3 regions of the Cutibacterium sp. LaCa_89 genome follow, and region 3 is predicted to be linked to each of the others. Evidence: riboswitches for the same ligand, from Rfam matches in the RefSeq annotation. Region 3 holds a riboswitch; each other region holds the start of a gene.
What was found. Region 3 has a riboswitch for cobalamin ahead of cobO (cob(I)yrinic acid a,c-diamide adenosyltransferase). Riboswitches for the same ligand answer to the same signal wherever they lie in the genome.

Region 1 (3,201 bases), 910 kb from region 3:
CCGTCACTGATGCCGTCCACGAGCTTGGTGGCAAGATCGCCGTGCAGCTCGGTCACGCCGGCCGGAAGGCCTCCACCGAGAAGTGGTGGCCGGGATTCCATGGCAGCGTGGTACCCCCTGAGCAGGGCGGCTGGATTCCCGTCGGTCCGACCACCGCCCCTGCTGACGGCAAGCAGTACGTCGGCCTGCCCGTCAACGCCCTTGACGAGAACGGCATCGAGAAGGTCGTCGACCACTTCCGCGCCGCCGCCGCGCGTGCTGTGGACGCTGGATTCGACGCCGTCGAACTTCACAGCGCCCACGGTTACCTGCTGCACCAGTTTTACTCGCCGCTGTCCAACACCCGCACCGACGGTTGGGGCGGTGACTTCGACGGACGTGTTCGCCTGCCGTTGGAGGTCGCGAAGGCTGTGCGTGGGGCCATTCCTGAAGACATGCCCTTGCTGGCGCGCCTGTCGGTCACTGACTGGCGGGACGACGGCTGGCAGGTGAAGGACTCCGTCGAACTGTCGCGGCGCTTCGCGAAAGCCGGGGTCGATCTGCTCGACGCCTCCTCAGGAGGCAATTCGTCGGCCCCCATCCCCGTCGCCCCGGCCTACCAGGCTGACCTGGCGGCTCGGGTGCGCGCCGAGGCGGATATTCCCACAGCCACCGTCGGCATGATCTGGACCCCACAGCTGGCCGAGGAGCTGCTGGAGAAGGGCAGCGCCGACGCCATCATGGTGGGACGGGCGGCTCTACGCGACACCAACTGGCCGTTGCGTGCCGCCCATGAGCTGGGTGTTCCCAACGAGGACGCCCCATGGCATCCGGCCAGGTTCCGTGGGGCGTGGCGCTGACACGACTGACGATCCCGTCGCCGGTCGACCGTCAGCGATTCCACTTCTTCCTGAGCCTTGCGTACTTCTTGGATCCAGGGCCGTGGATGTCAACATCGCTGAGGATGCTCGTCCCGCGCAAGGTGAGGACAGGGCCATCCAGCCCCGGCTGGGAGAGTCCGCGAACCGTGAGGTCTCCGAGCACTCGCGACATCGAGTCCTCGATGCGCACCCCGTCGGGCACCAGGAAAGTCGCGTCACACATAACGATCGTCAGGTCAATGGTGATGTGACGACTTGCCCACGGCATGGAGGTCAGGTCGAAGCACGGATCCCCCATGAACCCGGTGACGGTGGTGAGTTTGGCCATCGTCCGCCCCGAGGCCCAGACCGTGTCGCTCATGATGCAGGTCATGTGGTCAGCCTCCGGACCGGGGACGATCCGCACCACCTCGCCGTGGCCAGGACGAGCGGGGACGGCCACACTCCCGACCGTCGCGCCAAGGTCAGAGAGCAACCCGCCCAGATCGCCATAGGTACGGGCCTGCAGAGCAGCCTCCACCCTCTCCGCATGCTCGTCGCGAGTCAGCTTTCCCAACGTCCATGCCTCGTCGAGGATGTCCGATGCCCGGGCGCGCTCGGCGTCACCAATCCGCCAGTCATCGGGAATCGTCACGTCGCAAGTCTAGGACAGCCACACACACCCAAGGCTCTCCAGGCCTCGCGTTGACTCGCCTTGATCAGCGTTCATATAGTGGCGAGTGCACATGGTTCCCGTGTTCGCACGGGCCAAGAGGGAATCCGGTGAGAATCCGGAGCTGCCCCGCAGCGGTGTACGAGAACGACCGCCGTCATCATGCACTGTGCTTCGGCATGGGAAGCGACGGCCAGTAGGCAACAAGTGCTCGTGAGTCCGAAGACCTGCCAGGTGTGGTCCCGCAACCGCGGGGCCCGGTTCGCGATCTCGCGGGAAGTGTCGCAGCGTTCATGGGGACCAGTGTCCCCGCCGCATTCCGCCCGGTCGCGTGCCTACGGCATCGCACGGAGGAATTGCAATGAGCGCCGACCCCATCTCGACCATCCGCGTCCGCAAGCGCGACGGATCCCTGGCCCCCTACGACGGCAACGAAGTCGCTGCATCCATCATTGACTCAGCCCGTGGGCTCGACGACGCCGTTGCCCGGGCAACCCTGCTGCAGGCCGAGGTGGAGATCACCCTGTTCGACGGGATCACCACCGACGCCCTGGACGAGGCCGTCATCCAGGTGGCTCTGGGCAATGCCAAGGACGACCCCGCCTTCGACACCATTGCTAGCCGAATCGCCGTCAAGAAGCTGTACAAGGAGGTGTTCGGCGACACCCACGACGGTCTCGGTGACGCCGGCCCCGAGCGGGTGCGAGACCTCCATCATGCCTGCTTCCCGCGCACGATCGACAAACTCGTCGCCGACGGCCACCTCGACGAGCGACTGGGGCGGCTCTTCGACCTCGACGCCCTCGCCACGGCCCTTGATCCCATCCGTGACGACCTCATCGGCTTCACCGGCGTGCGCACCATGGTCAACCGTTACCTGTTGCGTACCCCCGACCAGCGAGCGTTGGAAGTACCGCAGTACTTCTGGATGCGCGTGGCGATGGGGCTCAGCCTCACCGAGGACGATCCCACCTCCTCTGCCCTCGCCCTCTACGACTCGATGAGTAACCTGCGTCATCTCGCGGCTGGATCCACCCTTGTCAACGCGGGCACCCCGGCTGGTCAGCTGTCCAACTGCTTCGTCATGCGCACCGAGGACGATTTGGAGCACATCGCCCGGACGATCCGTGACGTCATGTGGATCACCAAGGGCACCGGCGGCATCGGGCTGTCGATGTCCGACCTGCGCTGCGAGGGGTCACCTATTCGCTCCGACAACACTGCGTCGACCGGTCCGATCCCCTTCATGCACACCATCGACTCGACGCTGCGGGCCGTCTCCCGCGGAGGCAAAAAGCTCGGCGCACTGTGCTTCTACATGGAGAACTGGCACATGGACTTCCCGCAGTTCCTCGATCTGCGGCAGAACTCCGGTGACCCGTACCGGCGGACCCGCACCGCCGACACCGCGGTGTGGATCTCCGACGAGTTCATGAAACGCGTCGCCAAGGACGAGGACTGGTACCTCTTCGACCCCGCCGAGACCCCCGATCTCACCGAGCTCACCGGGTCGGCCTTCTCGAAGCGTTACGCCCACTACATCGCCGAGGCCGAGGCCGGCCACATCAAGCGTTTCCACCGCACCACGGCCCGCGAACAGTTCCGAGCCATCCTGGTGAGTCTGCAGACGACATCCCACCCGTGGTTGACGTGGAAGGACAGCGTCAATACCCGCGCGTTGAACAGCAC
Region 2 (3,201 bases), 210 kb from region 3:
GGGTCTGACCGAGGAGATCGAGCATCTCGGGCGACGCATCAGCCTGCTGGAGGACGCCGAGCTCGATGCCATGCAGGCCGTCGAGGACGCCGAAGCCGCTCACTCCGACGCGGATCGTCGTCGTATCGAGCTGGATGGCCACATCCGCACCGTCCTCGCGTCTCGCGATGCCGGTCTCAAGGGGATCGACGACGAGCTGGTCGAGTTGTGCCGGTCTCGCGAGACCCAGGCGGGTGGTGTCCCGGTTGATCTCCTCAAGCTCTACGAGATGCTGCGCGAGCGCACCGGGATGGGGTGTGCCAAGCTCGTCCACGGGGTGTGTGAGGGATGTGGCATTGCTGCGAATCCGGCTGACCTGCGCACCTATGTCGCAGCCGCCGAGGACGACGTCGTGCGTTGCGAGGAGTGCGACCGGATTCTGGTGCGCACCGAGGAGTCTCTCTGAGAATTGCGCCGTTGCCCGTGTGGCGACGATGCGGCAATGACCGTAGAATCGACGGTCGGACGAGCCATCCGGGTGATCGCGGCAGTCTTGAGCTGTCGAGGAAAGTCCGGGCTCCACAGAGCAGGGTGGTGGGTAACGCCCACCCGGGGTGACCCGCGGGACAGTGCCACAGAAAACAAACTGCCGGCTTTCGGGCCGGTGAGGGTGAAACGGCGGGGTAAGGGCCCACCGCGTCATCGGTGACGGTGACGGCACGGCAAACCCCACTCGGAGCAAGGCCAAGAAGACCACGAGGTCGCGGACGTGTTCGAGGGCTGCTCGCCTGAGCGTCCGGGTAGGCTGCGCAGCCGGAAGGCTGGAGGATGCCAGTAATGGCGTTCACAGATGGATGATCACCGGCCCTGAGGGGCCACAGAACCCGGCTTACAGGATGGCTCGTCCCTTCTATCATCGGGTCCATGAAGTTCGGAATTCGTACTCCCAGCCTGTCCAGAACCATCTCGGCCAGGACGCGTGGTCGAGTCACGAGGACTGTCAGGCGCACCCTCATTCCCGGTTATGGCCGTAAGGGAATGGGTTGGCTGCGAGATCCACGTCGAGCCGCCTACAACAAGGTTTACCGGAAGACGACGATGCGTTTCGGTGACCTGTTCAAGTGAGGTAACTCCTTGGAGGAGGGCATACGAAGCGGATGCTAACATGCTCACGTCAGGTTGCTGGTGACCCCACCAGCGCTGGAATCCGGTGAGAAGCCGGAGCTGACGCGCAGCGGTATGACTGATCTGCCCCGGCGAACGCCACTGGTGCCATGAGCACTGGGAAGGAGCCGGGAACGGAGACGAGGTCGAGCCCGAAGACCACCTGACGCCGTCCTGTCGGTACCCGGTCGCGCACGCCGAACACAGAAAGCTGGCTTACTCATGCCCGTCATCCCGTCATCCCTTCGCCGCGTCCTCGTGGCATCGGTGCTTCCCGCCGTCCTGCTCGCCGGCTGTGCCGGTGCCCCCAAGGACTCCGCGTCATCGTCGTCTTCCTCGGTCTCAGCGTCGGCTTCTGGTCCGATCACCATCACCAACTGCGGACAGCAGGTCACCCTCGACAAGCCCGCCACGAGGGCAGTGACCCTCAATCAGGGAGCCACTGAGGACGTGCTGGCCATCGGCGGGGAGTCCAAACTCGTCGGCACCGCCTACCTTGACAGTGAGATCCCGGCGAAGTGGAAGAAGGCCTATGACTCGGTCAAGGTGCTCTCCAAGGAGTACCCGTCCAAGGAGACCTTCCTGGCCGCCAAGCCTGATCTGGCGCTGTCCTCGTATTCCAGCGCTTTTACGGACAAGGCCGTCGGCACGCGTGATGAGCTGAAGAAACAGGGAATTGCCACCTACATCAGCCCCTTCGGTTGCCCCAAGGGCACGCCCTCGGCCGAAACCACCTGGGAAAACGTCTGGAAGGAAATGACCGAGGTGGGGACTCTCATCGGCGTCAAGAATGCGGCTGACAAGGCCATTTCCAAGCAGCGAGATGCCCTCAAGGAGGTCACCGGGAACAAGCACGGCACCGGGACGTCGATCGTCTGGTTCGACTCGGGAGACAAGACTCCGTTCATTGGCGCCGGACATGGCGGACCCCAGCTCCTCATGGACGCTGTCGGTGCCAAGAACCTCTTTGCCCATCTCGACGGCGGTTGGGCAGACGGCTCCTGGGAGAAGATTGTCGCATCCAACCCTGAGGTCATCGTGGTCGCCGATGCCAGTTGGTCCACGGCGACGTCGAAGATCGACTATATGAGGAAGGACCCCGTCCTCAGCCAGATGAAGGCCGTCAAGGAGAACAAATTCGTCACCGTGCCGTTCTCCCAGAGCACCCCTGGTGCCGAACTCGTGGACGGTGCGAAGACCCTCAATGACGGTCTGGCGAAGATCACCGGCAAGTGAGTCGTCAGCGTAGTTGGCTGATCACCGGCATCCTCGCCATGGCCTTGGTCGGCAGTGTCCTCGTGGTGCTCGGGACCGGGGCGGTACACGTTCCTGTCCATGATGTCGCGAGGGTGGTGGCCCGGCGATTCCGTCTCATCGAGGGCGCCGACGTCACGGTTCTCGATGATCAGATCGTGTGGCAGCTGCGGGCTCCGCGCGTCATCGGATCGATGGCCGTCGGCGCTTTGCTGGCGATGTGCGGCGCGGTACTGCAGACCCTGACCGGTAATGACCTGGCCGATCCCTATCTGCTCGGCATCTCCAGTGGGGCCTCGGTGGGTGCGGTCTTCATCCTCATCATCGGAATCTCCAGCACTCTGGGGCAGTCCGTCCTCATGACACTGGCCTCCTTCGGCGGGGCGGTCGGGGCCCTGGTCATGGTGCTGGCCATGGCCACTGGCAAGTCCGGGGAGTTACCCGCCAGCCGGACCATCCTGGCCGGGGTGGCCGTCGGACAGTTGTGCGGCGCGGCGGTGTCCATGATGATCATGGTGTGTGGTGAGTCGAACGCAGCTCGATCAGCCCTGTCGTGGACCCTCGGGTCGTTCACCGGTGTGAGATGGGGATCGACGATCACCCTGGCCGTCGCCACCGTTCCGGCCCTCATCGCCGGGATGGCATTGTGCCACACCCTTGACGCCTTCGCCTTCGGTGACGTCAGCGCGATGTCCCTGGGAGTACCGGTCAACACCGTGCGCTGGATGATCATGGTTGGCACCGCCCTGCTGACCGCTCTCAGCGTGGCCTTCGTCGGCCCCATCGGATTCGTCGGGCTGACGG
Region 3 (3,201 bases):
TGGCGATGTGCCAAGCCGGGTCGACGTCAGCCAATGGCGTCGTCGTGGTGCGGTGGAATTCGTGGCCGACGACGCTGATAGAGTTGCGGGTGGCGACCCGGTACCCCATCGTCAGCCTCGTCGCCATCGCCGCGTCCATCGGAAGGACGCCGGCCATGTCGCGCCCGTCGAGGTGACGGCAGAGGTAGAGAAGCCCGGCGCACTCCGCGACGATCGGCATCCCGGCCTCGGCATGGGCGCGGACATCTGCCGCGAGCTCGGTGTTGTCCTCCAAATCCGTGGCGTGCATCTCCGGGAATCCACCGCCCAGGTACAGGCCCTGGATGCCGTCCGGAAGACGTCGATCGGTGAGGGGATCGACGTCGACGACCGGGAACCCGGCCGCCCGCAACATCTCGGTGGTCTCGGGGTAACGGAAGGTGAAGGCTCGCCCCGCGAAGATTCCGACCACCGGCGGCTCGTCGAAGGAATGGCCTTGCCAGCCAGCTGATTGCAGAGCGGCTCGCGGATCCCAAGGCTCGACGTCGAGGTCGGGTGCGGAATCGGCCAGGTCCATAACGGCGTCGAGATCGACGTGTTCGGCGATGAGGTCACCCAGGCCGGCGACCTTGGAGGCGGAGTGCTCCCACTCCCCCGCCGGGACCAGGCCCAGGTGGCGAGACGGCACGAAGATCGACTCGGTGCGCGGAATCCGCCCCAGCACCGGGATGCCGAGTCGGTCGAGTCCGCGCACGACCTCGGCACCATGACGAGGAGAGGCGACCCGGTTGAGGATCACACCGGCGATCGTGACATTCGGATCAAACGTCGCCAGACCTGCCACCACTGCGGCGTGGGTGAGGGACGCATGAGCGGTGTCGACGACCACGACCACCGGGGTCTGGGTCGAGGTGGCGATCTCGGCGCTGGACCCGCGTCCGGTCCCGAGCTGGCCGTCGAAGAGGCCCATCACTCCCTCGATGACCGCAATGTCCGCCGCATCGGGGGTGACGAAACCATGGGCCAGCAGCGGGGCCATGAGCTCGTCACCACACATGACGGAGTCCAGGTTGCGGCCCGGACGACCACTGGCCATCGAGTGGTAACCGGGATCGATGTAATCCGGCCCGACCTTGAACGGCGCCACCGTCCGGCCGGTGGCACGCAGGGCTGCCATGAGACCTGTCGCGACGGTCGTCTTACCGCCTCCCGACGCCGGGGCGGCGATGAGGATTCGTGGAATGCGCATCACCATTCGATTCCCGCCTGACCACGCTGACCGGCGTCGAAGGGGTGCTTGACCTTGGTCATCTCGGTGACGAGGTCTGCGGCCTCGACGAGGGCTGCCGGGGCGCGACGGCCAGTGATGACGACGTGCTGGGTGCCGGGGCGGTTGACCAGTGTGTCGACGACCTCGTCGACATCGAGCCATCCCCAGTCCAGCGGGTAGGTGAACTCGTCAAGAAGGTAGAAATCAAGCGCCTCGCTGGCCAGGAGTTCCGACACGTGTCGCCACCCCTCGCGGGCAGCGGCCTCGGGGTCATCGGCGGCATCGAAGGAGCGTGCCCAGGACCATCCAGTCCCCATGACCTCCCATGTGACGGGACCGCCGGCACCGGTCTCCTCGTGGAGTTTCCCGAGAGCTTGCAGGGCGTCCTGCTCGCCGACATGCCATCGTCCGGACTTCACGAACTGGAAGACGCCGACTTTCCACCCTTGGTTCCAGGCGCGCAGGGCGGTACCCATCGCCGCTGTCGTCTTGCCCTTGCCCTCGCCGGTGTTCACAGCAAGAACTGGCCGTAATCGTCGCTGTCTGGTGGACAGCCCGTCGTCTGGTGTGGCGCCACTGCGCGCGTGCGGCATGAACGACCTCCTTGCGGGTCCGCGCCCGTCGGGTCACGGGATTTCCGTGACCTGACCCGCAGGATCGACCTGGCTCGCGCTGAGGCGCTCACAGTGGCGGGACCGCTCCGGATTCACACCGGATTCCTCCCCGAGGGCCATCGTCGATTGTGTCACACGGGTCGGGTTGTCCTCACCCGGCACTGCCCTAAGCTTCCCTCATGACCCATGATCCTGACGCCACCCTCCTCGGACGCACGCCTGGCCTCGACGAGACGCACTTCGCCCATGACGGCCTCATCACCAAACATCCGGTGAGGGCCGTCGCTCTGGCAGCGTTGCGACCCATGCCGGGCCAGCTGCTGTGGGACCTCGGCACCGGCGCCGGGTCGATCGGTGTCGAGTGGTGTCGCACCGATCCGACCTGCCGAGCCATCGGGGTGGAGCGCAAGGCAGAACGGGCCGCCAATGCCCGCACGAATGCCGCAGAACTCACTCTGCCCGGCCAGTTCGAGGTCATCGACGCCGACCTCGCCAAGGGGCTGCCGGAGGGACTGCCCGACCCGGATGCCATCTTCATCGGCGGCGGTGCGACGGAAACCCTCGTCACCCAGTGTCGACCACGTCTGCCCATCGGGGGACGGCTCGTCGTCCATGGGGTGACGATGGAGGCCGAGATGCTCGTGGAGTCCTTGCACCGGGATCTGGGCGGTGACCTCATGAGGTTCGGCGTCGAGACCGCCGACAGCATCGGCCGGCTGCGGGGCTGGAAACCGGCCCGCACCGTCGTGGCGTGGACCTGGCAGCACACTGAGTGACGACGAGCCACCCAGTGTGCACAGTTGTCTGATCCTGGACTCAGCTGATCTGGGAGGCCAGCAGGCAGGCAGCCCAGGTCTGCTCGGCAGCGAAACGCACATGGTGTGGCACTGCCGAAACCGACAGCGCTGACCTGTTCATGATGACCATCGAACCGCCGCACTGTGGCCGCCCCATCAAGAGTGCCTTGTGCCGCTGATGTCACAACGATGACGTCAACACGGACTGCTCGGCGCCAGGTGTGACAGGATCGCGACGACCTCGCTCATCGTTCGGGGACGCTCATCCATCCCAAGACGCCGGACCAGTTCGAGGGGCCAAGGCAGGTGTAGATGGGCCCTCTCCACCATGGTCACATTTGCGAGTAACTCGTCGATCGGCCCCTGCTGCACTCCCCCGTCGACAACGATGAGCGCCTCGTCAGCCCAGGCCAGGGCCAGGTCGACGTCATGGGTAGCCATCGCCACGGTCGTACCGTGGTCGCGCAGACGGTCCAAAGCCTCCAGCATCTTGGTGACGCCGACCGGGTCGAGTCCGGCGGTGGGCTCGTCAAGGAGAAGC

Region 1: it holds a riboswitch for cobalamin, as region 3 does, so the genes downstream of both, ACP8LP_RS10670 (ribonucleoside-diphosphate reductase subunit alpha) here and cobO (cob(I)yrinic acid a,c-diamide adenosyltransferase) in region 3, are expected to answer to the same signal.
Region 2: it holds a riboswitch for cobalamin, as region 3 does, so the genes downstream of both, ACP8LP_RS03400 (ABC transporter substrate-binding protein) here and cobO (cob(I)yrinic acid a,c-diamide adenosyltransferase) in region 3, are expected to answer to the same signal.

The regions. Positions count from the first base shown of each region.
Region 1 is NZ_CP190889.1:2,314,007-2,317,207, forward strand. It holds gene ACP8LP_RS10660 (NADH:flavin oxidoreductase/NADH oxidase) at 1-839, shown strand, start outside; gene ACP8LP_RS10665 (DUF1707 SHOCT-like domain-containing protein) at 871-1,494, opposite strand; cobalamin riboswitch at 1,570-1,761, shown strand; gene ACP8LP_RS10670 (ribonucleoside-diphosphate reductase subunit alpha) at 1,874-3,201, shown strand, end outside.
Region 2 is NZ_CP190889.1:732,762-735,962, forward strand. It holds gene ACP8LP_RS03385 (zinc ribbon domain-containing protein) at 1-445, shown strand, start outside; RNA gene rnpB (RNase P RNA component class A) at 506-887, shown strand; gene ACP8LP_RS03395 (hypothetical protein) at 904-1,104, shown strand; cobalamin riboswitch at 1,139-1,324, shown strand; gene ACP8LP_RS03400 (ABC transporter substrate-binding protein) at 1,366-2,379, shown strand; gene ACP8LP_RS03405 (FecCD family ABC transporter permease) at 2,376-3,201, shown strand, end outside.
Region 3 is NZ_CP190889.1:523,111-526,311, reverse strand. It holds gene cobBC (bifunctional hydrogenobyrinic acid a,c-diamide synthase/histidinol phosphate aminotransferase CobBC) at 1-1,228, opposite strand, end outside; gene cobO (cob(I)yrinic acid a,c-diamide adenosyltransferase) at 1,228-1,842, opposite strand; cobalamin riboswitch at 1,883-2,019, opposite strand; gene cbiT (precorrin-6Y C5,15-methyltransferase (decarboxylating) subunit CbiT) at 2,043-2,639, shown strand; gene ACP8LP_RS02335 (energy-coupling factor ABC transporter ATP-binding protein) at 2,856-3,201, opposite strand, start outside.